One region of the Mixta mediterraneensis genome, then DNA from elsewhere that is predicted to be linked to it. Evidence: predicted binding sites of a transcription regulator. Region 1 holds the regulator's gene; each other region holds the start of a gene.

Evidence for each region. Region 1 encodes CRP, which controls carbon source genes, mostly activating them, when cyclic AMP is high. Its sites were predicted from a motif close to ATGTGANNNNNNTCACAT; they were not measured.
Region 2: mlc (sugar metabolism global transcriptional regulator Mlc) is a predicted target of CRP. The motif match lies at 2,703-2,720, and genes of this name have one in related genera.
Region 3: yrbN (protein YrbN) is a predicted target of CRP. The motif match lies at 3,972-3,989, and genes of this name have one in related genera.

The regions. Positions count from the first base shown of each region.
Region 1 is NZ_JASUAZ010000020.1:765-10,872, reverse strand. Features, by position in the region: gene argD (bifunctional acetylornithine/succinyldiaminopimelate transaminase) at 1-701, shown strand, start outside; gene QRY16_RS13010 (YccS/YhfK family putative transporter) at 703-2,778, opposite strand; gene crp (cAMP-activated global transcriptional regulator CRP) at 2,836-3,468, opposite strand; gene QRY16_RS13000 (OsmC family protein) at 3,770-4,174, shown strand; gene QRY16_RS12995 (phosphoribulokinase) at 4,205-5,074, opposite strand; gene QRY16_RS12990 (YheU family protein) at 5,136-5,354, opposite strand; gene QRY16_RS12985 (hydrolase) at 5,358-6,350, opposite strand; gene QRY16_RS12980 (LysE family translocator) at 6,435-7,037, shown strand; gene tauA (taurine ABC transporter substrate-binding protein) at 7,239-8,219, shown strand; gene tauB (taurine ABC transporter ATP-binding subunit) at 8,241-9,008, shown strand; gene tauC (taurine ABC transporter permease TauC) at 9,005-9,832, shown strand; gene tauD (taurine dioxygenase) at 9,829-10,108, shown strand, end outside.
Region 2 is NZ_JASUAZ010000001.1:304,406-314,513, forward strand. Features, by position in the region: gene QRY16_RS01440 (hypothetical protein) at 14-271, opposite strand; gene QRY16_RS01445 (multidrug efflux MFS transporter YnfM/SxtP(Kp)) at 438-1,691, opposite strand; gene QRY16_RS01450 (LysR family transcriptional regulator) at 1,786-2,682, shown strand; gene mlc (sugar metabolism global transcriptional regulator Mlc) at 2,809-4,026, shown strand; gene bioD (dethiobiotin synthase) at 4,138-4,842, shown strand; gene QRY16_RS01465 (nucleobase:cation symporter-2 family protein) at 5,019-6,392, shown strand; gene osmV (osmoprotectant ABC transporter ATP-binding protein OsmV) at 6,443-7,579, opposite strand; gene osmW (osmoprotectant ABC transporter permease OsmW) at 7,579-8,226, opposite strand; gene QRY16_RS01480 (glycine betaine ABC transporter substrate-binding protein) at 8,236-9,147, opposite strand; gene QRY16_RS01485 (ABC transporter permease) at 9,164-9,880, opposite strand.
Region 3 is NZ_JASUAZ010000002.1:221,043-231,150, reverse strand. Features, by position in the region: gene QRY16_RS22180 (hypothetical protein) at 2-358, shown strand; gene QRY16_RS02850 (luciferase-like monooxygenase) at 546-1,556, shown strand; gene QRY16_RS02845 (DEAD/DEAH family ATP-dependent RNA helicase) at 1,994-3,892, opposite strand; gene yrbN (protein YrbN) at 3,885-3,959, opposite strand; gene nlpI (lipoprotein NlpI) at 4,070-4,954, opposite strand; gene pnp (polyribonucleotide nucleotidyltransferase) at 5,084-7,216, opposite strand; gene rpsO (30S ribosomal protein S15) at 7,523-7,792, opposite strand; gene truB (tRNA pseudouridine(55) synthase TruB) at 7,921-8,865, opposite strand; gene rbfA (30S ribosome-binding factor RbfA) at 8,865-9,272, opposite strand; gene infB (translation initiation factor IF-2) at 9,338-10,108, opposite strand, start outside.

The DNA.
Region 1 (10,108 bases):
ACGATCTGGATGCAGTAAAAGCCGTTATTGATGATCACACCTGTGCCATCGTGGTTGAGCCGATTCAGGGCGAAGGCGGGGTGATGCCGGCGACGCAGGAATTTATGCAAGGTCTGCGCGAACTGTGCGATCAGTATCAGGCGCTGCTGGTGCTGGACGAAGTGCAAAGCGGCATGGGACGCAGCGGTAAACTGTTTGCCTATGAACATTACGGCGTGATGCCGGATATTCTGACCTCAGCAAAAGCGCTGGGCGGCGGTTTCCCGGTAAGTGCGATGCTGACTACCAATGAAGTTGCTTCTACCATGGCGCCAGGCGTACATGGTACGACTTACGGCGGCAACCCGCTGGCGTGTGCGATTGCCGAAACGGCGCTGGACATCATCAATACGCCGGAGGTGTTACAAGGCGTAGAGACCCGTCGTCAGCAATTTGTCGAAGCGCTGAAAGCCCTTGATGCTCAGCAGGATCTGTTCTCTGATATTCGTGGTAAAGGTCTGCTAATTGGCGCGGCGCTGAAACCGCAGCATGCAGGTAAGACGCGCGATATTCTGCATGCCGCTGCGGCAGAAGGCGTAATGATTCTGGTTGCGGGGACGGATGTGATCCGTTTCGCGCCGTCGCTGGTCATTGAACCAGACGTGATTGCCGAAGGTATGCAGCGCTTTGCCAAAGCGGTGGAGAAGGTGCTTAGCGCCTGATTTAGCTTTTTCTTAAATGCCTGACCAGCCAGCGACCATGTTGTGGCCGCTGGCTCCATGCCAGAGACGAAATGGTATGCATCACATTCAGGTGTCCCAAAATGCGTTTTACATGCTGCTCCACAACCGTAATCGGCCCTTCATTGATATTTTCCGCCTCCTGTAGCACGTTGGTTTGTGAACCGTTACCGTCATATTCCAGCCGCTGCTGGCAGCGTTGCAATGCAATCTCGCACGACTGTAAATAGCGTTCCGCCAGCGCGGGTGTCAGCATAGTATGCTCGCGCGCGAGAATGGTCATGGCGTTGATGTGTTCTACAATGAACTGGCTATGCGTTACCCACATTCGCATATCTTTCAAATATTGAGAGTTGAAACCCGGCTCCTGCATCGCCTGATTCAGCGAGTTAAAGAGTGCATTGTGTGCCTGATTGACCAGTACGCGCTGATAAGCCAGCTTTTCAGCTGACTGTTCCGGGCCAAGCAACATGCGTAGTGCATCCTGATACGTTTCCAGCGCATCATGCGCGTTCTGGCGCAGCAAGCCGCTTTGCCACTGTGGCCAAAGCCACACCATGCCACCAAAGGCGATCAGGCAACCCATCAGGGTATCCATCAGTCGTGGTAGCAGGAACTGTGCGCCATTCAGCGACAGCGGTTGCAGTGAATATACCGCTGTGACGGTAAAACCAATGGTCGCCCAGCCATAAAATTTACGGGTAAACAGGTAACTGACGAAGGTGATAACGAGCATGATAAGCAGCACCAGCGATTCCGGTACGGCGAAGCGCAAAGTGGCAGCGGCAATCACTAAACCGGCAAATGTGCCGAGCGCGCGGTGTTGAATGCGTACCCGCGTAGCGCTGTAGCTATTCTGACTCACGAACATAATGGTCATCAGAATCCAGTAAGGTTTAGGAATATTGAAAAACATGGCCAGTGCGCTGCCCAACATCAGCATAACGGCAAAGCGGCCAGCAGTGCGCAGTGCAGCAGACTTGAAATTCAGATAACTACGCAGGGCGGGCAACAGCGGCAGGTGACGCTGACGATCGGCCATCAGGTCGCGCTGATAGAGTGGTTTTTGCGTGCGCAGGACGCGCGCGATACGGTTGAAATGATAAAGACAAAAGTTACCGACCGGGTTATCAGGGTGCTGGCGTGCAATTTTTTCCAGCGCGCCGAGCTGTTTATCCATGGCAAAGCGGTCGGGCAGTTGATGATAAAGAATGTTATCCGCCAGCACCCGAAGCCGGGACGAAATGGTTCTGGCATTCCAGCGGATCACCGCTTCCGCATGACTCTGCTCCACCAGCTTTTGCACCTCTTCCGGTTGATGCAGGCTGACAGAGATATGCTCCTGCAAATCCAATGCAACCTGAAAGGAACGCTTCAGGCGTTTATGGCTTTCATCGCCATTGGCCGACAACATATGCATCTGTTGATAACAGATGTTAATCAGATCGACCACTTTTTGTTGACGCGCCAGCAGCGGCGGCAACGCTTTTTCTGGATCGACGAATTGCGTCAGTAGCGTGTATTTCGCGTCGCAGTAATCGGCCAGCTCGCGATAGACCAGACTCAGGCTTTCACGCATCGGCTGCTCTTTCCACAGCCAGAACCAAAACCAGTTGAACAGGCCGTACCACAGCGTACCGCCAATATAGAGCAACGGCGGAACATACATCGGCATACGTCCCATCAGGCTCAGTGTGAAAATGGCGGCAATTAGCGAACCGGGCAGTAAACGCCCATGAAGCGGGCTGATTTCACCCGTCACGCCGAGCAATAAGGGTATGACAAGCAGAATGGCGGGTAGCGGAACGCCTTTCAGTGTCAGAAACTGCATAAGAAAACTGCCGAGCGCAAACAGGCTGCCGCCGACAATCAGGCGCTTAAAGAAGCGTTTATGGGGAGTATCGAGGCCAGCAATATTGCAGCAGGCAGGCACCAGCGAGAACAGCAGTCCCTTTTGCAGATCGCCAAACAGCCAGCCGAGTGCAACGGGCACGCAAAGGACCAGCGTCTGCCGCAGGGCGTAGTTAATTTCCGGATGATAGATGATTCGACGCCACATCAGCTCAGCGCAAATAATAACGGCGTGATGTTGCCATCACGCCGGGAGTGACAGGAATTAGCGGGTGCCGTAAACGACGATGGTTTTGCCGTGTGCTGAGATCAGGTTCTGATCTTCCAGCATCTTCAAAATACGGCCCACGGTTTCACGTGAGCAACCAACGATTTGGCCAATTTCCTGACGAGTAATTTTAATTTGCATGCCGTCGGGATGCGTCATGGCGTCTGGCTGTTTGGCCAGATTAAGCAGCGTTTGCGCAATGCGTCCGGTAACGTCAAGGAAAGCGAGGTTACCCACTTTTTCTGACGTTACCTGTAAGCGACGCGCCATCTGCGACGACAGTCGCATCAAAATATCCGGGTTTACCTGAATCAACTGACGAAATTTCTTGTAGGAAATTTCTGCCACTTCGCACGCGGTTTTCGCACGTACCCAGGCGCTACGTTCCTGACCTTCTTCAAACAGGCCAAGCTCGCCAATAAAATCGCCTTGATTCAAATAGGAGAGAATCATCTCTTTGCCTTCTTCATCTTTGATCAGAACCGCAACGGAACCTTTCACGATGTAGTAAAGCGTTTCAGCCTTTTCACCTTGGTGAATCAGCGTACTTTTGGATGGATATTTGTGAATATGGCAATGGGACAGGAACCATTCGAGTGTAGGGTCTGTTTGCGGTTTGCCGAGAACCATTCGCTATTATCCTCTGTTGTAATCGTGCCCAAAATACAGGGGACAATTTCCCTGTCAGGCGATGAAAGCTTCAAGCATTTTCCATTCTGGAAATTATTCGGGCTGCATTTGGCGCATGGCGCTTAATTCTTCCCGGCTTCGTCATCAGGTGACGAAAAATATTTTCAGCTCTGTTTGTAACACAGCTTTTGCCGACTGTCTTGTGTTGTCTCGCTTCAGCAAAGGGCGGATTTCTCTGGATTGCTGTTTACCAGGTGAAAGCGTACTCTGACGCAAATGATCAGGTTATGGAGGCTATATCATGCAGGCAAGAGTGAAGTGGGTTGAAGGTCTGACATTTCTTGGCGAATCGTCGTCGGGCCATCAGGTAGTGATGGACGGTAACGCTGGCGATAAAGCGCCCAGCCCGATGGAGATGGTGCTGATGGCAGCAGGGGGATGCAGCGCGATTGATGTGGTGTCCATTTTGCAGAAAGGCCGCAATGATGTAGTCGAGTGTGAAGTCAAACTCACTTCCGAACGTCGCGAAGAAGCGCCGCGTATTTTTACCCATATTAATCTGCATTTTATTGTGAGCGGCAAAGCGCTGGCTGACAAAGCGGTGGCGCGCGCTGTTGACCTTTCTGCCGACAAGTATTGCTCGGTGGCGATTATGTTAGGTAAAGGTGTGGAAATCACTCACAGTTATGAAGTGACAGAACTGTAGTTGCCGGAGGCCGATTTGTGGCCTCCCCCCTTATTCAATACGTTTGCCTTCCATGAGCCGTTTGACCAGCGGCCCCATAATTAACTCCATCGCCAGCCCCATTTTGCCACCCGGAACAACCAGGGTATTGATATGCGAGATGAACGATCCTTGCAACATCGCCAGCAGATAGGGGAAATCAATATCTTCAAGCGCCTGGAAATGGATAACCACAAAGCTTTCATCCAGCGACGGGATGCTGCGTGCGGCAAACGGATTTGACGTATCCACAGTGGGAACGCGCTGGAAGTTAATATGGGTGCGAGAAAATTGTGGCGTGATGAAGTTAATGTAATCTTCCATTGAGCGCACCACCGAATCCATTACGGCTTCACGAGAATGGCCGCGCTCGCTGGTATCACGTACCAGTTTTTGGATCCATTCCAGGTTCACAATCGGCACTACGCCAACCAGCAAGTCGACGTTTTCGGCCACGTTGTGTTGCGCGGTCATCACGCCGCCATGCAGCCCCTCATAAAACAGAATATCGGTATTGGCTGGCAGTGGCTGCCACGGCGTAAAGGTGCCGGGCACCTGATTCCACGGCACCGCTTCGTCATAGGTATGCAGGTATTTACGCGACTGACCCTGACCACTTTTACCATATTCAATAAAGGTTTGTTCCAGCAGACCAAAATCATTGGCTTCGGGGCCGAAATAACTGACATGACGTCCCAGATCGCGCGCTTTGCGGATAGCCATGTCCATTTCAGGTCGCGTGAAGCGATGAAAACTATCGCCTTCAAGTTCTGCCGCGTGCAGATCCCACTGCTGGAAAATCTTACGGAAGGCGAGGCTGGTGGTAGTGGTTCCTGCTCCGCTGGAACCGGTCACTGCGATAATTGGATGGCGGGCAGACATAGAAAAGCTTCCTGTGAGGTCGGGCGAAGAGCATTGTTAGCATGAATTCCTCGTTAACGCATTAGCCACGAAATTCATTGCGCGGCATGATATTTACCGTTTCATGCAGTTCGGACCACACTAATAGCACTTCGCCGCGCTCAAGCTGGCGGCGTACGTCAGCGACTTTGTCTTCCAGGCTGCGTTCATGCTCGCCATAGTCGGTTCCTTCGCGCAGCACGAAGGTTTCAATCAGATTTTCGAGGGTTTCGGGTGAAACCTCTTGCCAGGGAATAATCACAGATTAGCCATCCAAAAAAGGTGAAAGCCATTGTGGCACGCGCTGTTCCAGCCACAGTTGTGGCTGGAACAGCGTACCGCCAACAAATCCAACGTGGCCGCCATGCGACGTCATTTGATAAGTAATAGTGGCAGATAATTGGTTTTTTCGCGGGATCACGTCGCTACTCATAAACGGATCGTCTTTGGCGTGAATGATCAGCAGCGGTTTACGTACTGAATTTAATAGAGGCAAGGCGCTGGCGCGACGATAATAGTCGCCGGCATCCACAAAGCCATGCGCGCGTGCGGTAATAGCATCATCAAAATCGCGCAGACGGCGCAGCGCTTTGAGTTGGGTTAAATTCACCGGTAACGTTTCCGGCCATGCGCGTAGCTTGCGTTCAGCATTTTTTTTGAGTTGAGCCAGCAAATAGTATTGATAGAAGCGCGAAAATCCCTGCTCCAGCCGCAGGCTACAGGGTTCAAGCATCAGCGGCGCCGAAACAATGACACTAGCATCCAGCGCGGTATCCTCCCCTTGCTGACCCAGCAGGCAACCCAGCATATTGCCACCCAGCGAAAAACCTACTGCCGCTGTCGGAACGCGGCCCCAGCGAGTGCGCAGCCATTGCAAAAAAAAGCGAGCGTCTTCCGTTTCGCCTGAATGATAAATGCGGTTGAGTCGATTGGGTTCGCCGCTGCAGCCACGAAAATGCATCACCACCGCCAGCCAGCCGCGTGCCTGACACCTCGCCATCAGCCCATGTATATAAGGGCTATAAAAGCTGCCTTCCAGGCCATGAAACAACACTACGCGCGGCTTATGCTGTACCGGTTGTGGATCTTCGCTCCATGCCAAATCAACAAAGTCGCCGTCCGGCAGATCCAGCCGCTGCCAGTGCGGCTGCAAGGTGACATGGCGACGCAGCAGGCGTGGTAGCACGGTTTGCAGATGCGGATTACCGAAGCCAGCGAGTGCGATAAAGCGCTCATGCTGCTCATCCATAAATTTCATGTTGTAAAGCCTTGTCTGTTCCCTATCACACTGCTAGCTTCGATAGGTTTTTTGCTTGCCAGGGGTGAGGAGCACCCGATTTCCATGGAACTGAGTCTTTTTTTATCAATGTTGGGTTTTCTTTGGGTCGCTGCGATCACGCCAGGCCCTAATAATATGTTACTCACCGCTTCAGGGGCCAATTTTGGCTTTCTGCGCACCATTCCCTTGATGATCGGCATCATGATCGGCATGCAGGTGATGCTATTGATGGTGGCGTTTGGAGTGGGTGGCTTAATCCTGCTTTACCCTTCACTGCACTTAATTCTGAAGATTGCCGGTAGCCTGTATCTGCTATGGCTGGCATGGAAGATTGCGACCGCGACTTATGAAAAGCTGGAAACCGATACGGCTCGTGTCGCCCCGATGCCTTTCTGGCAAGGAGGGTTGCTGCAATTGATCAATCCCAAAGCGTGGCTGATGGCGCTGGGAGCGGTGGCCAGTTTCAGTCTGGCGGGAGAGGCGTATCGCCATTCGGTGATGGCGATCAGTATCGGTATGTTTATTGTGAATCTGGTTTCAGGGGTGATCTGGATGGGTTTTGGCACCCTGATTGGCCGTATTCTGCGCAGCCGACGCGCCTGGACCCTCTTCAATGTAGCAATGGGGGTGTTAACCGCCGCCTGCGTATTATTAATCTGGCATTAAGCTCATGGGAAGCGCGTTCAACGCGTTTTCAGGACAACGCTTCCCGTCTTTTCTGACTGCTTTTGTATTTGCGAATTTCTTCTTAGTTTTGCAGATGATGATCTAAGGACTTATTTTTATTAGGGATAATTTTTAATTCCTTTGTGAAATTAATCGTTACAGGGAAACTGCCCGCATCGCAAAAAATTGGGGTGCAGCATCATGGCAGTGAAACGACGATTAACAGTTTTAGCAGCAGCACTGGCACTGCTGACTTTTCAGGCAGAAGCGGTGAATGTCACCGTGGCGTATCAAACCTCGGCTGAACCAGCCAAAGTAGCACAGGCAGATAACACCTTTGCCAGAGAAAGCGGTGCAACCGTTGACTGGCGCAAATTTGATAGCGGCGCGGGAGTATTGCGTGCACTGGCCTCTGGCGACGTACAGATTGGTAATATCGGCTCCAGCCCGTTAGCGGTAGCAGCCACGCAGCAGCTGCCGATTGAAGCTTTCCTGCTGGCTTCTCAGCTTGGCAATTCCGAAGCGTTGGTAGTGAAAAAGAGTATCGCCAGCCCGAAAGATCTGATCGGTAAACGTATTGCCGTTCCGTTTATTTCCACCACCCATTACAGCCTGCTGGCCGCGCTAAAGCACTGGGGCATTAAGCCGTCGCAGGTGCAGTTAGTTAATCTCCAGCCTCCCGCCATTATTGCCGCCTGGCAACGGGGCGATATTGATGGTGCATACGTCTGGGCGCCCGCCGTTAATCAGCTTGAGAAAGAGGGCAAAGTGCTGACTGATTCCTCACAGGTCGGAAGTTGGGGATCGCCAACCCTTGACGTGTGGGTGGTGCGCAAAGACTTCGCCGCGCAGCATCCTGACATCGTCACGGCTTTTGCCCGCAGCGCGCTTGAGGCGCAAAAAACCTACATCGCTAACCCTGAACAATGGCTGAAGCAGCCGGATAACCTGAATAAATTGTCACGTCTGAGCGGTGTGCCGGCAGCGCAAATACCCGGTCTGGTGAAAGGCAACACTTATCTCACCGCACAGCAGCAGGTTGAGCAGCTGAGCAAGCCGGTCAACACAGCAATTGTTGATACCGCGCAATTCCTGAAAGAGCAGGGGAAAGTGCCGCAGGCAGAAAGCGATTACAGCAGCTTTGTCACCACGCGTTTTGTTGCGCCATTAGCCAAACCGTAAGCCCACAGGTAAGGAGCAACCATGCTACGCATTTCGCATCTTAATGCCCGTTACGCTGGTCAACCCGTCTTGCAGGACATCAACCTGCAACTGGATAACAGTGAGCTGCTGGTTGTACTTGGCCCGTCTGGCTGTGGCAAAACCACGCTGCTCAACCTGGTTGCCGGCTTTCTGCCGGTTGAATCTGGCAGTATCACGCTGGATGGCAAGGTAATTAACGGACCGGGCGCAGAGCGTGGCGTGGTATTTCAGCATGAAGGGTTATTGCCATGGCGCAACGTGCTGGATAACGTTGCGTTTGGTTTGCAGCTGGCGGGCATGGCGCGTCAGGAACGCGAAATCATTGCGCGCCGACTGATTAAAAAAGTCGGGCTGGAAGGAGCGGAGAAGCGCCAGATTTGGCAGCTTTCCGGTGGTCAGCGCCAGCGCGTGGGTATCGCGCGTGCGTTGGCCGCCGATCCCCAACTGCTGCTACTGGACGAACCGTTTGGCGCGCTCGATGCCTTCACCCGCGAGCAGATGCAAACCCTGTTGTTAACGTTATGGCGTGATAGCGGCAAGCAGATTTTGTTAATTACTCACGATATAGAAGAAGCGATTTTCCTTGCCAGCGAACTGGTTCTGCTGTCTCCAGGCCCAGGCCGCGTTGTTGAGCGGCTCAGGCTTGATTTTGGTCAGCGCTTTGCCAGCGGCGAAGCGTGCCGCAGCATTAAATCCGATCCGACGTTTATCGCCCAGCGTGAATATGTGCTGAGCCGTGTTTTTGCGCAGCGGGAGGCTTTTGTATGAGCGCATTGATCAATGATAAAACGATACCATCGCGACGCCGCCTACGCTGGCCGCTTTCTACCCAGCTCAGCCTGAGCTTGCTAAGTGTCTGCATACTGCTGCTGATATGGTGGGGCGTGACGGCACTTGGCCTGATTGCGCCCCTGTTTTTGCCTTCGCCGCAGCAGGTACTGAGCAAGCTGTTGCTCATCGCCAGCCCACAAGGATTTATGGATGCCACGCTGTGGCAGCATCTGGCGGCCAGCCTGATGCGCATGCTGATTGCACTGCTGGCCGCAGCGGCGATCGGCATTCCGGTTGGCATCGCAATGGGCCTCAGTCCGGCGATACGCGGGTTGCTCGATCCGCTGATTGAACTGTATCGCCCGGTGCCCCCGCTGGCGTATCTGCCGCTGATGGTCATTTGGTTTGGCATTGGTGAAACTTCGAAAATCCTGCTGATTTACCTGGCGATATTCGCCCCGGTCACGCTATCAACGCTGGCAGGCGTTCGCAATGCACAGCAGGTGCGTATTCGTGCTGCCCAGGCGCTGGGAGCCAGTCGCTGGCAGATCCTGCGCTGGGTTATTTTGCCGGGGGCTTTGCCAGAGATTTTGACCGGGCTACGTATTGGCTTAGGGGTTGGCTGGTCAACGCTGGTCGCTGCCGAACTGATTGCTGCCACGCGTGGGCTTGGATTTATGGTGCAGTCAGCTGGAGAATTCCTCGCCACCGATGTGGTGCTGGCTGGTATTGCCGTTATTGCTTTAATCGCCTTTAGCTTAGAGCTCGGGCTTCGCGTGTTACAGCGCCGCCTGACACCCTGGAATGGAGAACAACCATGAACGAACGTCTGAACATCAACGCGCTGGGTCCGTACATTGGTGCGCAAGTGACGAATCTTGATTTGGCTCGCCCGCTTAGCGATGCGCAGTTTGAGCAGCTTTATCATGGCTTGCTGCGCCATCAGGTGCTGTTTTTGCGCGATCAGGTGTTGGCGCCTGAACAACAGCGCGCCCTGGCGATACGCTTTGGCGATCTGCATATTCATCCGGTGTATCCACATGCCGAAGGCGTGGAAGAAATTATCGTGCTGGATACGCATCAGGATAATCCACCTG
Region 2 (10,108 bases), on a different contig from region 1:
GGGCAGGCGATTATCAGAGGCTGACCATATGCTTTAGGCCCACGCTATACTGGACGTTCAGGTTTTTTTTTACCGTGACCGGGCAACAGTTATCGCAGCCCAACGCGCCGGGATAATATTTTCGTGCTTGCTGAATCGCTGCTGTCGGGGTATAGAAACTCCCTAAAAACAACCTGTCTTGCAGGGATGGCTGGTATTTACATCCGTAAGCATGAACGACGTGATTATCGTTATAACCCGCCTGTTTATTTACGTAATAGTAAGTAGCCATAGACACCTCATTGCTGTGAAAAATAAAAATTACATTTATCGTTGGAATGGAAACGATTATAGCGGGAAATGAGGGTTTTGTTTTGCATGGTCCTGATAAACAGGTGACTTATTGGCTGGGCATAAAAAAGGGCGCGGATGCGCCCTCGGAAAAATGATTAATTTAGCTACAGTTTGCGGCACTGCAAACGCCAGGCCACCAGCAATGCGAGCAGCAGCAGCGCAGCGATAAATAGCGTAATGCCTGCCCAGCCGTAGCTGTGCCAGAACACGCCGCCCAGGGTTCCGGCCACGCTGGAACCGACATAGTAGCTAAAAAGATAGAGCGATGAAGCCTGGCCTTTTGCCCGCCGGGCGCGAGGCCCAATCCAGCCGCTGGCGACTGAGTGAGCGCCAAAAAAACCGGCCGTGAATAGCATCATTCCAACAAAAATCAGCCATATCGAATTAAAAGAGGTAATAAGCAGGCCGGTCAGCATGATTGCGGTTGCGCCCAACATGACCGGACCACGACCCAACTTACTGGTAAGCGCACCGGCTTTCGGTGAGCTCCACGATCCCGTCAGATAAACGAGCGACAACAAGCCGACCACCGCCTGGCTGAGGTGCCAGGGCGCGCCTAACAGTCGATAGCCAATATAATTGAATAAAGTGACGAACGCCCCCATAAGCAAAAAGCCTTCGGCAAACAGCAGCGGTAAACCCTGATCGCGCCAGTGCAGGCGAAAATTGATAAACAGGCTGCGTGGCCGAAGCGAAGCAGGACGAAAATGGCGCGATGCCGGTAGAATTTTCCAGAACATTAAGGCCGATGCCAACGCGAAGCAGCCGATCACCGCAATCGCAATGCGCCAGTTAAAGAAGTCCGTGATTACGCCGCTAAGCAAGCGGCCGCTCATCCCGCCAATTGAATTCCCGCTGATGTACAGGCCCATTGAAAAAGCGATCATACCAGGATGGATTTCTTCGCTCAGGTAGGTCATCCCGACTGCGGCTACACCGCTCAGAGACAGACCAATCAGCGCACGCATTAATAAAATCCCGTGCCAGCTGGTCATACACGCCGAAATCAGCGTACAAATCGCCGCGAGCATCAGGGCTGTAACCATTACCGATTTTCGACCAATGGCATCGGAAAGCGGGCCGGTTATCAGTAAACCCAACGCCATCAGCCCGGTAGAAATAGAGAGCGAAATGCTGCTTGCCGCCGGTGATACACCGAACTGTTGTGATAAGACAGGCAGAATAGGCTGAACACAATAAAGCAGCGCAAAGGTGGCAAGACCGGCAGAAAACAGCGCCAGGGTGACGCGCATAAATTGCGGCGTTCCCCGTTCAATCCAGCCTGACGACGACGTGGGATCAGGCGAAGGGGATAGCTCGTCATCATTGAGTATCACAGCCTGGGAAGAGCGACTCACGGAATTTCCTCATTTTTAGTAATAGATGCTCACTCTAGAAAAGCTGGATTAGGTTGTCTAATATATTAATAATCTCAAATAAGACGTATTAAATATGAATATTGAGCTTCGTCATCTTCGTTACTTTGTTGCGGTGGCAGAAGAGTTGCATTTTGGACGTGCCGCTCAGCGCTTAAATATTTCGCAGCCGCCGCTTAGTCAGCAAATCATACAGCTGGAGGCCGAAACGGGGGCGCAGCTGTTCAATCGCACCAATCGCAGCGTGCAGCTAACCGCCGCCGGGCAGCAGCTATTGCAAGACGCGCGCGTCATTTTGTTGCAGGTGGAGCAGGCAGCAGCGCGCGCAGCGCGATTGCATCGTGGTGAAGAAGGGGAATTACGCATCGGTTTTACCTCATCCGCCCCGTTTACGGGAGTGCTTTCTGACGCGTTGTATCAGTTTCGCCAGCGCTGGCCGAGCGTGCATATTCAAATGCAGGAAATTAACACGCGTCAGCAACTGGCGCCGCTGCACGATGGCCGCCTCGACCTGGGGATCATGCGTAATACCCCGCTACCAGCCGATTTGCGCCATCAGCTGTTACTCAGTGAGCCGCTTTATGCGGTAGTGCACTGGGCTCATCCCTTAGCTGATGCGGAAAAAATTTCGGTTCGCGATCTGGCGGCTGAGCCTTTTGTTTTTTTCGATCCGCTGGGCGGCACCGCGCTTTACAGTGAAATTTTGGCACTGCTGCATCGCTACCAGATCAAGCCCTACATTACTCAGGAAGTGGGCGAAGCAATGACGATTTTGGGTTTAGTAGCAACCGGATTGGGCGTGTCGATATTGCCCGCCTCCTTTCGCCGGGCACGACTGGCCGATGTTATCTGGTTGCCGCTGGAAGAAAGTGATGCGTTATCAGAGCTGTGGTTAGTCTGGTCGGGAGAGCGGGAAATAAATGCACAGATGGATAGAATGATGCAGCTTCTGGGGCGGGGTTCAGCAAATTAATTCTGCGTTCCCAAAGGTTTATGTGCGATAAATCACATTTCCAGTCAAATATTTGACGCTTCTGCGTAATCTGCCTCACCATATCTCATGTTTATTTAGAAGCTCGAAAATAACCGGGGGCAGGGTGTGAATCTGGACAGTCAACCTGGCCATATTGACCAAATTAAGCAGACCAATGCGGGCGTCGTTTACCGACTGATTGACCTTTATGGTCCCATCTCGCGTATCGAACTCTCCAAACGAGCGCAGCTTGCGCCAGCCAGCATCACAAAAATTGTGCGTGAAATGCTGGAAGCGCATTTGGTACAGGAAACAGAGTTTCAGGAGCCAGGCAGTCGTGGGCGACCCGCGATTGGTTTAATACTGGATACCGAAGCCTGGCACTATTTAGCTATACGCCTGCATCGCGGCGAGATGACAATCACACTACGCGATCTTAGCAGCCGTTCACTGGTTGAAGATTGTCGGCCGTTACCCGCTGCACAAGAGCAGCCATTACTGGCTTACCTGATAAAAGAAGTCGATGCTTTTTTTATCCGCCACCAGCAAAAGCTGGAACGTTTGACAGCAATTGCTATCACCTTACCCGGCTTAATTAATGCGGCCTCGGGCGTGGTACATCGCTTGCCGGGCTATGACGTGCAGGATATGCCACTGGGCGACACCCTGGCAGCGCGTACCGGATTACCGGTTTTCGTTCAGCATGATATTTCTGCCTGGACGCTAGCCGAATCGCTGTTTGGCGCCTCGCGCGGCGCGCAGGATGTGATCCAGATTGTCATTGATGAAACGGTCGGGGCAGGCGTGATTAGCGGTGGCAAATTGCTACATAAAAGCGGTCGCGCATTGGTTGAAATTGGCCATACCCAAATCGATCCTGATGGCAAACAATGTTACTGCGGGAATCATGGTTGTCTTGAAACGGTCGCCAGCACTGGCAGCTTATTGACGCTGGTCGCGCAACGACTGGCATCACAACCGGAGAATGCGTTGCATCAGCAGGCGTTAACACTTGAATCACTTTGCACTGCGGCACAAGCCGGCGATCGGCTGTCACATGATGCCATCGTCAGCGTTGGCCAACATATTGGCCGCATGCTGGCAATGATGGTTAATATCTTTAATCCACAACAAATTCTTATCGGTTCTCCGCTTAATCAGGCCGCCGACGTCCTGTTTCCGGCCGTTAGCCGGACCATTTATCAACAGGCACTGCCAGCATACAGCGCCCGTATACAACTTACGTCAACTGAGTTTCGGGAGCCAGGCACCCTGGGTGCCGCGGCGTTGGTTAAAGATGCGCTTTATAGCGGGCATCTGCTGGTAAAGCTATTACAAGGTTAAGCCTGACTGAACTTTGCGCTAACGCAAATTGCTTACCTATCCCTTTACTTAAAATGCGCCTTCGCACCAAAGGTTTATTGTCGAATGAAACCAAGTCCGAAGGAGAATGAGGTGGAAACACTATTTATCACGGGCACCGATACGGCTGTAGGAAAAACCGTCGTATCGCGTGCATTGCTGCAATGTTTTACCCAGGCGAACCTGAGCGCGGTGGGTTACAAGCCCGTTGCACGCTGCGCTGCTACTACACAAAATGGTCTGAGAAATAAAGATGCACTGATTCTGCAAAACGCATCTTCACTCCAGCTTCCTTATGAAGCCATTAACCCGCTGGTTTTCGCAGAAGAAGAAATTTGCCTCCATCCCTATAACGTCATTGATTATGAGCAGCTAACCCAGGGCTTAAACCGCCTGCGTCAGAAAGCCGGGCGTGTGGTCGTGGAAGGAACCGGCGGCTGGCGCAGCCTGATGAACGATGCACGTCCGCTTTCAGCGTGGGTAATTGAGCAACAGTTACCGGTGATTATGGTGGTGGGCATTCAGTCAGGTTGCATAAGCCACGCGCTGTTAACGGCAGAAAGCATTGTTCACGACGGGTTGCCGCTTCTGGGCTGGGTAGCGAATCGAATTAATCCCGGACTGGCGCACTATGCCGATATTATTGATGTGTTGCGTACGAAAATAGCCGCGCCTTTATTGGGTGAACTGCCTTATTTGCCTCGCCCTGAGCAACGCGATCTCACCTCTTACCTACAGGTATCTTCATTACTCAGCACAGAGGTGCACTCTGAGCGTGCAAAAACCGCCCAAAGATGAAACAAAAAGGACCATTGTGCTAAATGGTGAACCTAAAGTTTCAGGATCACTATTGCTTCCGTAAAATTAAATCCTGTTAAATAACAATTGTGTGGAAGGGATTCGACAGTTTCATCCTATGGGTGGCACAGAAAATGCGTTGGTTGAATGAATAAATATTTTGCCGGAGCACCATCATGTCGCAATCCCATGAAAAAGGTTTGTTGTACGGGCTTGATGCCCGTATCGGTCCAGTCGCTGCATTTTTTGCTGCGCTACAGCATGCTCTTGCCAGCGTGGTAGGGATCATCACGCCGCCGTTGATCATTGGATCTGTTCTGGGGTTGCAGGCTTACACGCCTTATCTGATTAGCATGTCCTTACTGGTTTCCGGTCTGGGCACTTTTCTCCAGGCGCGTCGTTTTGCCGGAGTGGGTGCCGGTATGATTTGCCTGCAAGGCACCAGCTTTGCTTTTCTTGGCGTAATGTTATCTGGCGGCCTGATGGTTAAGGCGCGAGGTGGCTCGCCGGAAGAGATTATGGCGATGTTGTTCGGCTGCAACCTGGTCGCGGCCCTGATCCCCATGCTGTTAAGTCGCTGTGTGGGTCAGTTGCGTAAAGTATTAACGCCTGTGGTGACCGGCACGGTGATTACCCTGATTGGCATCAGCCTGATAAAAGTCAGCATCACCGACTGGGCTGGAGGACATAATGCCCAGGATTTTGGCGCGCCGGGTAATCTGGCATTAGGAGCATTAACGCTGCTGGTGATTATTGCCTTAAACCGTGCGCGTAACCGCTGGGCGCGCCTGGTTGCTGTTGTGGCCGGTATCGGGGTGGGTTGTCTGGCCGCAGCATTGACTGGACATTTGCAGCTCAAACCTACCGCCGGAACCGCCTGGCTGGTGATGCCTTCTTTCTTCAGGTTCGGCTTTGATTTTAACTGGTCCATCTTTGTCCCGATCGCGCTGGTTTCGGTGATCGCTGTGATTGAAGCCGTAGGGGATCTCACCGCTAACTGTATGTTGTCGCAACAGCCCATCGTCGGACCGCAATTTCAGCAGCGTTTACAAGGCGGAATTATGGCGGATGGCATCAGCTGCCTGTTAGCGGCCACGTTTTCTGCGTTTCCAAATACTACTTTTGCGCAGAATAACGGTGTAATCCAGATGACCGGGGTTGCCAGTCGTTATGTGGGTATGGTGCTGGGCCTGATGCTGGCGCTGTTAGGCATTTTTCCGGCTATCGGTTCGCTGTTGCAGCAGATTCCATCGCCGGTTTTAGGCGGGGCAACAGTGGTGATGTTTGGTAGTGTGGTTGCGGCAGGCATTCGGGTGATGACGCAATCGCCGCTGGGGCGTCGAGAAATGCTGATTGTTGCGATCTCTTTTGGAATTGGTTTAGGCGTAGAGGCGGTCCCCGATGTGCTTAAACAGTTTCCATTATTGATTAATAACCTGTTTGGTCATGCGGTAACTACAGGCGGTATGCTGGCGATTATCCTGAATATAATATTGCCAAACGAGCAGGGCACGCAGACGGTGCCACAAAGCAAAACGGTAAACGAGTAATCACGGTAAACGAGTAATAAAGGGAAAAGGGCCATTTAAGGCCCTTTTTACTATGGATTCAGACGACGGCGTGTTCGGCCTGAGCTCAGATAATCCGCAATATAATCCTGCGAAATCTCCCCGCTATAGCGCCCCTCTTCGTCAACAATGGGCATCCATACCGTGTTGTGCTCGTACAGTTTCGATAACACCACCCGCAGGTTTTCCTCTGCTTTACCGGTCACTTTAAAGGTATGTAGCTTCTCTTCGCAGTTGCCGCTGGCGTTACGCGCCTCGCGACGTTTTACAAAGCCCAGCGGTTTACCGTCATTATCCACCACGGTAATGGAACGCATGTCATTATCATCCATCGTGCCAAATGCTTCAGCCAGCGGCGTCGAACGCTTAACCGTAATGGTGGGTTGTTGATCGGTGACATCTCCCGCCTGTACCAGCAGCAGACGTTTCAGCGTTCGGTCCTGTCCGACAAACGAACCAACAAACTCATTTGCCGGGGTTGCCAAAAGCTCATCCGGGCTGGCGCACTGCACGATTTTACCCTGACCAAATACGGCAATGCGATCGCCAAGTTTCAGGGCTTCATCAATATCATGGCTCACCAGCATGACAGTTTTCTTTAGCTGGCGCTGCATATCGAGAAATTCGTTCTGGATCACTTCACGGTTGATCGGATCGACGGCACCAAAAGGTTCATCCATCAGCAATACCGGCGGATCCGCAGCCAGTGCACGAATAACGCCGATACGCTGCTGTTGACCACCCGACATCTCTCGCGGATAACGATGCAAAAATTTAGTGGGATCGAGCGCTACCATGCTCATCAGTTCTGTTGCCCGCTCGTGGCAGCGTTTCTTGTCCCAGCCCAGCATACGAGGCACAGCGGTAATGTTCTCTTCAATTGTCATATTCGGGAACAGGCCGATTTGCTGAATAACATATCCAATGTTGCGACGCAGCGTAGTCGTGTCCTGAGTACTGGTATCTTCACCATTAATCAGGATCTTACCGCTGGTCGACGGGATCAGTCGGTTGATCATTTTTAATGTGGTGGTTTTGCCGCAGCCTGACGGACCGAGCAGCACGCACATTTCCCCGGCCGGTACTTCCAGGCTGACATTGTCCACGGCTTTCACCACGGAGCCGTGCTTTTGCGTAAAGGTTTTCGTCAGGTTTTCCAGCTTTATCATTATCGAATCCCCTTAGGAGTCAGCGCCAGCTGCAAACGGTGCAGCAGCCAGTCAAGAATAATGGCCAGCAGGCAAATTATCAGCGCCCCGGCAATTAACATACGAATATCACTGCCGCTGATGCCATCCAGCAGTAACAGGCCAAGCCCGCCAGCACCAATGACAGCAGCAATCGCCATTACGCCCACATTCATTACCACAGCGGTACGAATTCCACCGAAGATGACCGGTAATGCCATTGGAATTTCCACCCAACGCAGACGCTGCCAGAACGTCATACCGATGCCGCGTCCCGCTTCACGCAGGCCCGGCGGTAAGTTTTCCAGCGCGGTATGGGTGTTACGCACAATTGGCAACAGCGAATAAAGAAATACGGCGGTAATGGCGGGCAAGGCGCCAATGCCCTGACCGATCATTGAAAACAGCGGAATCATCAGGCCAAACAGGGCAATTGTCGGAATGGTCAGCACCACCGTTGCAATGCTCAGCACAGGCGTCGCCAGCCACTTAAACCGCACAATTAAAACCCCAAGCGGAACGCCGATGACGATGGCACATCCTACTGCCACCAGCACCAGCCAGGTATGCTGCCAGGTCAGGTTTAACAGGTTGTGCCAGTTATTCATGATGTAGTGAAGGGTATCCATAATGCCTCCTTACAGCATGTGTTTTGAGTTAAGGAAGTCGCGAGCCACCTGTTGAGGAGACTGATGATCAATGTCCACGCGTTTATTCATTTCAGTGATCGCGTCATCGGTAATCAGTGGCGTTAGCTGATTTAACGCCTCTGCCAGTCCCGGATGGCTATCCAGCACATCTTTACGGACCACTGGCGTGACGTTGTAACTTGGAAAGAAGTGCTTATCATCTTCAAGCACTTTGAGGTCAAAGCCCTTAACGCGGCCATCGGTGGTATAAATCAGACCCGCATCAACAAAACCATCACGCACGGCGTTATAGACCAGACCGGGATCCATCTGCCGAATCTGCGGGCGGTCCAGCGGCATGTCGTAGGTTTTTTGTAACGGTTTCAGGCCATCTGAGCGTCCGGCAAATTCCAAATCCAGTCCCAGACGCCAGTTGTGATCAGGATCGGTTTTGCGTACCTGCTCCAGCTTAGCCACTAACTGCGACATGGTGGAAATTCCCTCTTTCTCGGCACGTGAGCGCTGCATGGCAAAGGCGTAAGTGTTATTCATCGGAGCCGGGTCCAGCCAGACTAAACCCAGTCTGGCGTCCAGTTTCTTTACCGTTTCATAGGCTTCTTTTGACGACATCGTTTTGTTGATGTGGTTAAAGATAATCAGCGAGGTGCCGGTATATTCCCATGTCATATCGCTCTGCTTATTCAGCATCGCATTACGGCCAATAGTGGTGGCGATATTGCGTTTCGGGATGATCTGAAAACCTTTCTTTTGCAGCCACATCACCGTCATTGCCGAAAGAATGTGCTGTTCGGTGAAACTTTTGGTCGCCATGACGATCGGAGCCGCAGCCTGTGCCGCCTGGCTCATCGCCAGCGTGGCGGTTAAGGCCAGGGCTGTGTTTTTTATCCAACGCTTTAGCATCGCAAAACTCCTTATGTTATGCCGCCGCATGCGGGCTGAGGAAACGGCCTAATGCGGCCAGCAACATATCCAGTATCAGTGCGACTAAAGCTGTTGCCACAGCACCGAGGATGAGGGTTGGGAAGTCATTCAGGTAGATGCCAGGAAAGATCAGTTCGCCAAAACTGCTGGCACCAATCAAAAATGCCAGCGGCGCGGTACCGACATTAATCGCCGTGGCAATACGCACACCTGCTAATATCACCGGTAGCGCATTGGGCAACTCCACCTGTCGCAGACGCTGAAGCTTAGTCATACCAATACCGTCTGCGGCTTCAATAAGCGAGGGAGGCACTGCATTCAAGCCGGCATAGGTGTTACGCACAATCGGCAGCAGTGAAGCGAGGAATAGCGCAATTAACGCCGGACGATCGCCAATACCAAGGAGCACCATCGCTAAGGCTAATACGGCAAGAGGAGGCAAGGTATTACCGACGTTGAAGATTTGCATCGCATATTCTGCCCATCGGCGGGCAAAAGGGCGGCTCAGGATGATCCCGCCAGGCACGCCGACTAACAACGCAAACAGCATTGACCAGAATACTAAGAAAAGATGTTGTTGCCCGAGATAGAGTAAATCGACTTTACGCGCAACCAGCGTATCCCAGCCAATCCCCCCGATGAGTACTGCCAGCACGACAATGATGGCAAGCAGAGCAAGGCCGGCGCGTTTAGCCAGCGAAGCATTTTGCATAATGTGAGTCTCCCTGTTTAATCAGTCGGTCTCATTTGTTATGACGAACAGTGACGGCACAACAGAAGCAACAAAACAAGTGGTCACTTCCAATACTGTGTCTGTCGTAAATTGCAGATAAAAGGGCCATTTATCTGCGCTTTTTCAGCGAATACTGAGAAAGTTGTCTCAAACCTATAGCAGTGCAAAGCGAAGCACGCTAGTTTTTATGCGCAAAATCAGGCAGAT
Region 3 (10,108 bases), on a different contig from region 1:
TATGTCGGGTGAATTTGGAATGACTATGGCCGACAGGCACTCTGACCGCCCTGCGAACCGCGGTGGGGCGGATGCGGTCTGTGTCGGCCTGAAAGATAACACCAACGCACGCCATTTTGCCGGTTTGAAACTCATGGATAAAAACTGGCGAAAGCCGCACGTTATCTCCATCAGCATCATCTGCATCGCCGTAAATTGTAGGTGGCGATTAACGCTCTTGCGCATCCGGGCGGTGTGGTGCGCTGGCGCTGTTGACGTGTTCGCTCAGAAAATCGAGCCAAAGGTGCCTGCGGAACCTGCTGTATCCATTATCCCAGGGGGCGGCGCGTTAAATCGCACGCGCGCCAGGCGCCGCTGATGTTAGCGAACGGCAACGAATGCAACGGGTACTGGCGCAGGCTGACGGCTATGGTTCTGACATAGCCCGAATGAAAGGCACATACAGGCTATATTCCGGCTAACGTTAACAGTTTTAATATGGGTAAGGATGCATAATACTGGTTGGAGCAGGATTTAACGCTTGCGCCATACACTTTGGAGTACCCATGTCTGAGAAAAAAAACGTCCGCCTTTCCGTTTTGGATCTGGCCCCGATTCCACAAGGCGCCACGCCGCGTGACGCTTTCCATAACTCACTGGCGCTGGCGCGTCAGGCTGAAGCGTTAGGCTATCAGCGCTACTGGCTGGCTGAGCACCATAATATGACCGGCATTGCCAGCGCGGCAACTGCGGTGCTGATTGGTTATCTCGCGGCGAATACTGAAAAACTGCAATTAGGTTCGGGCGGAATTATGCTGCCTAACCACGCGCCGCTGGTCATTGCCGAGCAGTTTGGTACGCTCGCCTCACTTTATCCTGGCCGTATTGATCTGGGCTTAGGCCGCGCGCCTGGCTCAGACCAGCGCACCATGATGGCACTGCGTCGACATCTTTCCAGCGCTCAGGCCGACACCTTCCCGGATGATGTTCAGGAACTTATCAACTGGTTCGATGCAGAAACAGATGAGCAGCCGCCCGTGCAGCCCGTGCCGGGTTTAGGGATGAAAATTCCGGTGTGGCTGTTGGGATCCAGTCTTTATAGCGCCCAACTGTCTGCAAAAATGGGCTTGCCGTTTGCTTTTGCCTCGCATTTTGCGCCGGACCAGCTGTTCCAGGCTCTGCATCTTTATCGCGAAAACTTCCAGCCCTCTGCACGGCTTGCCAGGCCTTACGCGACGGTATGTATTAATGTCGTTGCCGCCGACAGTGATAAGGATGCGCGCTTCCTGTTTACTTCGCAGCAGCAGCAATTTATCAACCTGCGTCGTGGCAAACCTGGCCCGTTACCTGCGCCCGTACAGAACATGGATAGCCTGTGGTCGCCGTCAGAACAGTACGGCGTGCAGCAGGCGTTGAGCATGTCATTAGTCGGTGATGGCGATAAAATACGCCACGGTTTAGCGGCTCTGCTGCGCGAAACGCAGGCTGATGAGATTATGGTTAATGGTCAGATCCATGACCCGCAAGCACGTTTGCGTTCATTTGCCATCGCAATGGACGCCGCCCGCGCGTTGTAATCCAGGCTGCGGTGGGGCGGCTTATCGCTCTGTGCCCCTCACCGCCAGTTGATAAAGAGTCGCGCTTACCTGTCGGCTTATGGATGGCAAAACGGCGAGGCACGTTGTTACTCCCCAATAATCTGTCCGCTTCGTCATCATAAATATCTTTCATTTAATGACGGCTGGTTTTTGCACCATGCCGTTAGCAAATTCTGCTGCGTCGAAACGGGCAGTAAGAAAGGCTTACTGGTTTGCAGAAACAAAGAGTCAGGATGAGTTTGGCAGACACGGAAAGGCGCGAAGGTAGGGATGGGTGAGGAATGTAAGTAGCCAGCGCTTACCTGGCCTGAAATAAAAACGCCTGATGCAATGCATCAGGCGTTTTAGCGTACAGAAAACAGTAACCCGCGCTAAGGCTGGTCACCACTTAGCGGGCATTGCTGCCCCGCTCAGTTTTATGCATCACGACGACGTGGTGCAGCACCATCTTCACGACGAGGGCCACGACCGCCTTCGCGGTTGAAGCTACGTCCAGCGCCTTCACGGCCGCCAGGGCGTTCAGAAGAGAAACGACGACCGCCTTCACGACCCGCACCGCCACCACGACGCTCGCCACCGAAGTCACGACCACCTGAACGACGCTCACCGCCACGGCCTTCGTGCGGCTGTGCATCACCCAGCAGTTGCATATTCATCGGCTTATTCAGAATACGCGTGCGAGTAAAGTGTTGCAGTACCTCGCCCGGCATGCCTTTTGGCAGCTCGATAGTTGAGTGCGTACCGAACAGTTTGATGTTACCAATGTAACGGCTGCTGATGTCGCCTTCGTTAGCAATCGCGCCAACAATGTGACGAACTTCAACCCCATCATCACGGCCAACTTCAATGCGGTACAGCTGCATTTCGCCAACATCACGACGCTCGCGACGAGGACGATCGCCATCACGGCTGTCGCGTGAACCACGAGATTCGCGGCCGTCACGACGACCATCACGGTCATCACGATCGCGGAACTCACGGCGCTGTGGACGCGGTGCATCTGGTGGCAGGATCAGCGGACGTTCGCCTTGCGCCATTTTCAGCAGCGTAGCAGCCAGCGTTTCCATATCCAGCTCTTCTTCCGGCTGTAACTTAGCCAGCAGCGCACGATACATATCCAGATCGCTGCTTTCCAGCTGCTGCTGAACTTTAGCCGCAAACTTAGCCAGACGACGCTGACCCAGCAGCTCTGCATTTGGCAGCTCAACTTCCGGGATAGTCAGCTTCATGGTGCGTTCGATGTTGCGCAGCAGGCGGCGCTCGCGGTTCTCAACGAACAGCAGCGCACGACCAGCACGGCCAGCACGACCGGTACGACCAATACGGTGAACGTATGATTCTGCGTCCATCGGGATGTCATAGTTAACAACCAGGCTGATACGCTCAACGTCCAGACCACGAGCAGCAACATCGGTAGCAATCAGGATGTCCAGACGACCATCTTTCAGGCGCTCCAGTGTCTGCTCACGCAGGGCCTGATTCATGTCACCATTCAGTGCAGCACTGTTATAACCGCTACGCTCCAGCGCTTCGGCCACTTCCAGAGTTGCGTTTTTAGTACGTACGAAGATGATAGCGGCATCAAAATCTTCAGACTCAAGGAAGCGAACCAGCGCGTCAGTTTTGCGACCGTAAGCGGTCCAGTAAGACTGGCTGATGTCCGGGCGCGTAGTCAGGCTTGACTGGATTCGCACTTCCTGCGGATCTTTCATGAAGCGTTTAGTGATACGACGGATCGCTTCCGGCATGGTGGCAGAGAACAGAGCGGTCTGATGACCTTCTGGAATCTGCGCCATGATAGTTTCAACGTCCTCGATGAAGCCCATACGCAGCATTTCATCAGCTTCGTCCAGCACCAGACCACGCAGATTAGACAGATCTAACGTACCGCGTTTCAAATGGTCTAGCAGACGGCCAGGCGTACCCACAACAACTTGTGGCCCCTGGCGCAGGGCGCGCAGCTGTACGTCGTAACGTTGGCCGCCGTAAAGGGCCACAACATTCAGGCCGCGCATATGTTTAGAGAATTCAGTTACAGCTTCAGCAACCTGAACCGCCAATTCGCGGGTGGGTGCCAGCACCAGAATTTGTGGTGCTTTGACGGTTGGATCAATGTTGTTTAACAGCGGCAGTGAGAAGGCCGCAGTTTTACCACTCCCGGTCTGCGCCATACCCAACACATCACGGCCAGCCAGCAGGTGAGGAATACACTCAGCCTGGATTGGAGAGGGTTTAACGTAACCCATACCGTTCAGTGATTCGAGGATGTCGGCGTTCAGGCCAAGGTCAGCAAAAGTGGTTTGAATATCAGTCATGTAGTACACGTGCCTCGTAGATTTCGGCGGCCAGTCTACATAACTCGTCGTGAAAACTTTCAGTCATTTTCATCAAAAAGTGTGAACCGGCTCAAATTAAAAGTTTTGACGAACAAAAAAGCCTTCACCCTTGAAGATGATGACTTTACAGGTATTCAGGCAATAAAAGTTCGTCAGCTATTGCTGGTCAGATTCTGATAAATCGTCTTGTGCCTGGCCGAGTTGCGCCAGTTCCAACAATGCGTATCGGTGTTCAACAAAGTTGTTTACGTTGTTGGCCACCGCCAGTTTGAACAACGCTTTCGCGTCGTCCTTCTCCCCCAGACTTAGGTAGTACTTACCTAAATAGAAGTTGGTTTCACTGAGATGTTCAGCGAGCGAGGTATTATCCGTTGCGTCTGCCTTGAGACGTTCCATCAGCGTTTTTTCGCTGATGTCGCCAAGGTAGAACTCGACAATATTCCATCCCCATTGATCTCGAACCGCTTTGTCATAACGCTGTTGCAACGTTACTTTTGCTTTGTCGACATCTGTCTCACGTTCAACGAGATAGAGCCACAAACTGCGGAAAGGATCGTTAGGATCGTCTTGATAAAACGCCAGCAGATCATCTTGCGCTAACTTGTATCGACCGCTGTAATAGAGGGCGATACCACGGTTTAAATGCGCATAGTTGTAAGTTGGATCAAGCTCAAGTACAGAATCAAACGCTTCATAGGCGGCATCAAAATTGCCCGCCTGCGTTAAATATATGCCGAGGTAATTAAATACTTCCGGCATATCAGGTCTAATAGACAACGCTTGCGAGAAATCGTTCCGCGCTAATGCCCGTAGACCTAGACTATCATACAACACTCCGCGCTCATATAACAGCTGTGCGCGTTCATCATCGGTGAGGGCGCGACTGGCAAGTATTTGTTCCATACGCGCCAGAATCACTTCCTGTTGCAGTGTGGGCTGTAGAGGTACTGCAAGAACTTCGTTCTTACGCCAATTGGAGTTGCTGCATCCTGCCAGCGTTAAAGCTGTCGCAACAAAACACCAGCGCAAAAAAGGCTTCATTTCCCACTCCCGAATACAAACATTGGGATAACCGTCCTGTCATCCGCCTGCTGTGCACAAGGATTCCCGCCCTCGCGATAACACAAACGCCTCTCCCCGCCAGGCAAGGAGAGGCAAATCAGGAACGTATTACTCAGCGTCAGGTGTGCTCGCTGCAGCTTCTTCAACCTGCGGCGCGGCTTCTGTCGCTTCTTTAATGCTCAGACGTACGCGACCCTGACGATCAACTTCCATCACCTTGACCGGTACTTCCTGACCCATCTGCAGATAGTCAGTGACTTTCTCAACACGCTTATCGGCGATTTGCGAAATATGCACCAGGCCTTCTTTACCGCCGCCGATCGCAACAAAAGCACCGAAATCAACAATGCGCGTTACTTTACCATTGTAAATGCGGCCCACTTCGATTTCAGCTGTAATTTCTTCGATGCGGCGAATAGCTTCTTTCGCTTTCAGACCGTCGGTGGCCGCAATTTTCACGGTACCGTCATCTTCGATTTCAATGGTCGTACCGGTTTCTTCAGTCAGCGCACGAATCACTGAACCGCCTTTACCGATAACATCCTTGATCTTGTCTGAATTGATTTTGATGGTGTAGATGCGTGGTGCAAATTCAGAAATCTCGGTACGCGGTGTGCTGATTGCCTGTTCCATAACGCCCAGGATATGCAGACGTGCACCCTTAGCCTGGTTCAGCGCTACCTGCATGATTTCGCGGGTGATACCTTCGATTTTGATGTCCATCTGCAGCGCAGTTACGCCATCACGGCTACCCGCGACTTTGAAGTCCATGTCGCCAAGGTGATCTTCATCGCCCAGGATGTCAGACAGAACAACAAACTTCTCGCCCTCTTTCACCAGGCCCATTGCGATACCTGCAACAGCGGCTTTAATCGGCACGCCTGCATCCATCAATGCCAGTGAAGCACCACAGACCGAAGCCATGGACGATGAGCCGTTTGATTCGGTGATTTCTGACACTACGCGCACGGTGTAAGGAAAATCTTCCGCTTTTGGCATAACGGCCAACACACCACGCTTCGCCAGACGACCGTGACCAATTTCACGACGCTTCGGCGAACCAACCATACCGGTTTCGCCAACGGAGTAAGGAGGAAAGTTATAGTGGAACAGGAAGCTGTCGGTACGTTCACCCATCAGCTCATCCAGATTCTGCGCATCACGCGTAGTCCCTAGCGTCGCGGTAACCAGCGCCTGCGTTTCGCCACGGGTAAACAGTGAAGAGCCATGAGTACGGGGTAACACGCCAGTACGAATGTCCAGGCCACGGATCATATCTTTTTCACGGCCGTCAATGCGCAGCTCACCATTCAGAATACGGGTACGTACCACGTTCTTCTCAATAGCGTGCAGCAGATCGCTGATTTCACCTTCGTCCAGCGTTTCGTCTTCCGCCAGCAGAGCAGCAGTAGTTTCGCTTTTGATCAGGTTGATCTGCTCGTAGCGCTGCTGTTTTTCTGTAATGCGGTAAGCATCACTCAGGCGCGTTTCAGCCAACGCAGCGATGCGTGTATTGAGTGCATCGTTGGTCGCTTCTGGTTGCCAGTCCCAACGTGGTTTGCCCGCTTCGGCAACCAGCGCATTAATATTTTCGATAACAATCTGCTGCTGATCGTGGCCGAAAACGACCGCGCCCAGCATTTGTTCTTCAGTGAGCACGTCAGCTTCAGATTCAACCATCAGTACCGCATTCTGCGTACCGGCAACAACCAGATCCAGACGAGATTGTTTGAGCTCATCCGCAGTTGGGTTCAGTACGTATTGGTCGTTGATGTAACCGACGCGCGCAGAACCGATTGGGCCGTTGAATGGGATACCAGACAGAGACAGCGCAGCAGAAGCACCAATCATCGCAACGATGTCTGGATGAACCTGCGGGTTTACCGAAACGACGGTAGCGATAACCTGAACTTCGTTAACAAAACCTTCCGGGAACAACGGGCGAACCGGGCGGTCAATCAGACGCGCAATCAGCGTTTCGCCTTCGCTTGGACGGCCTTCACGACGGAAGAAGCTTCCAGGGATACGACCAGCAGCATAGGTACGTTCTTGATAGTTTACAGTCAGTGGGAAGAAATCCTGACCTGGCTTAGCTTTTTTCTGGCCAACAACGGTAACGAATACTGCCGTATCATCCATGCTCACCATAACGGCTGCAGTGGCCTGGCGTGCCATCATGCCGGTTTCCAGCGTGACGGTATGCTGACCATATTGGAATTTGCGTACGATCGGGTTCAGCAAAATTAACATCCTTAACTTCGGGGCAGAGCTATCTTTAGCCTGCCATTGATTACCGATCTTCTGTTGCATCCTCGCGACTAATGACAACCCTTAACCGCCCCTGCGGTAAAGCCTCTCATTAGCCGCGCGAACCTCTGCAATCGAAGATCACTCTAAGCAACAATACATGAGTTTGGTCTGGATTGCTGCCGATTGCTCGAAAAAAGGGGCCATAAAGGCCCCCTTTTCGCGAAACTCGCACGAATCTGATCGTAGACGATTTTTTGCAAACTGTCTGCGTGATGTCCTTGATCAGATTCTTCAGACTTAGCGACGCAGACCGAGGCTTTCAATCAGGCTGCTGTAGCGTGCAACGTCTTTACGCTTCAGGTAATCCAGCAGCTTACGACGCTGAGATACCATACGCAGCAGACCGCGGCGGCTGTGGTGGTCTTTTTTGTGCTCAGAGAAGTGGCCCTGCAGATGGTTGATCTGCGCGGTCAACAGTGCAACCTGAACTTCGGTTGAACCGCTGTCGTTAGCGCCACGACCATATTTAGCAACGATCTCTGCTTTAGTTTCTACGCTTAGAGACATAATAAACTCCAGTTAAATGAATGTATGGGTGCCGATCTCTAATTCAGCATCCCGCTTTAAAGCCGCGCCATTCTACTCTTCGCCCGATGGCAACGCAAATGTCCCGTCAGGCGAAAACAGCGCATGGCTCAATCCTGGTACTCAACCACCAGACGACGTGGCGCCACACGTCCATCATCAGCAATTTCGGCCATGCCAATGAACTTGCGTTCATCCCCTTCCGTAACGCGTACTAATCCTTCCGGGGGGGTATTGCTGGCCTGTACCGGCTGCCCTTGCCTGAAGTAGGCTGCAACCGTCGAAGGCAGATTAACTTCCGGAAAAGCAGAGGCCGGACTATCCATTGGCAACAACAGCGGATCAAGTTGCTCAGCAAGCGGAATTCCTGCTTCAGTGGCGGCGTTAAGCAGCGCATTAAGCTGCTCCAGCGTTACCATTTTTTCAAAGGGATACCGCGCAACCTGCACGCGGCGCAACATAATGACGTGGGCACCGCAGCCGAGCTTCTCGCCCAGATCATCGATAATGGTGCGAATATACGTCCCTTTGGAACAATGGATTTCCAGCTCCAGCTCATCATCGTGCCAGCGAATAAATTGCAATTCGTAGACGGTGATGGGGCGCGCATCTCGCGCTATTTCAATGCCCTGACGCGCATATTCGTAGAGCGGTCGTCCCTGATACTTCAATGCTGAGAACATTGACGGAATCTGTTGCGTCTCGCCACGGAAACTATCCAGCGCAGCATCCAGTTCAGCCTGAGTAAAAGTGACCGGGCGCGTTTGCACCACGTTGCCGTCGGCATCCGACGTATCAGTACGCTCGCCAAGACGGGCGATAACGCGATAGCGCTTATCGGAATCTAACAAATACTGGGAAAACTTGGTCGCTTCTCCCAGGCAAATCGGCAGCATGCCGGTTGCCAGCGGATCAAGCGCGCCAGTATGGCCTGCCCGGTTTGCGTTAAAAATACGCTTCACCTTTTGCAGAACATCATTGGAAGAGGCACCTTGCGGCTTATCCAACAGCAGAACGCCATGGACATCACGGCCGCGTCGACGGGGACGACTCATTACGCTTCCTCGTCCTCATCCTTTGCATCTGTTCCACGACGTTCAGCATCGTTTTTCACGACGCTACTCACGAGATTAGACATACGCATCCCTTCTATCAGTGAGTTGTCGTAGAAAAAGGTCAGTTCAGGCACGATGCGCAGGCGCATCGCTTTGCCCAGCAGAATGCGAATATAGCCAGACGCTTCTTTCAGTGCTTTCAGGCCGTTTTTCACCGCTTCTTCATCTTTGTCGTTGAGGAAGGTGACAAACACTTTGGCATAAGCGAGATCGCGTGAGACCTCAACGCCGGAGACGGTAACCATCATGCCCAGACGTGGATCTTTAATTTCGCGCTGCAGAATCATCGCTATCTCTTTTTGCAGCTCTTGTGATACGCGCTGCGGGCGACCAAATTCTTTCGCCATAATCATTTCTCCAAAATAATTCGGGAGGCCAGCGGCCTCCCAAATTGCATCACATCAGCGGATATTTATGCGATGGTGCGTTTAACTTCAATCACTTCAAAGACTTCAATCATGTCGCCAGTACGGACGTCGTTATAGTTCTTAACGCCGATACCACACTCCATGCCGTTACGAACTTCATTAACGTCATCTTTAAAGCGACGCAGTGATTCCAGTTCACCTTCGTAAATCACCACGTTGTCACGCAGAACGCGAATTGGATTGTGACGTTTGATATTACCTTCCGTCACCATGCAACCTGCGATAGCGCCAAATTTCGGTGATTTGAACACATCACGGACTTCAGCCAGACCAATAATCTGCTGTTTATACTCCGGTGCCAACATGCCGCTCATGGCTGCTTTCACTTCATCGATCAGGTTATAGATGACCGAGTAGTAGCGCAGGTCCACGCTTTCCGCGTCAATGACGCGACGCGCTGATGCATCGGCACGCACGTTAAAGCCCAGGATAATGGCGTTCGAAGCTGCTGCCAGGGTGGCGTCGGTTTCTGTGATACCGCCTACGCCAGAGCCAACAATCTTCACTTTCACTTCGTCGGTAGAAAGTTTTAGCAAGGAGTCGGAGATAGCTTCCACAGAACCCTGTACGTCAGCTTTCAGCACGATGTTCAACTCGGACACTTCGCCTTCAGTCATGTTGGCGAACATATTCTCCAGCTTCGACTTCTGCTGGCGCGCCAGTTTCACTTCGCGGAATTTACCCTGACGATACAGCGCAACTTCACGTGCTTTTTTCTCGTCACGCACTACGGTCGCTTCATCACCCGCAGCCGG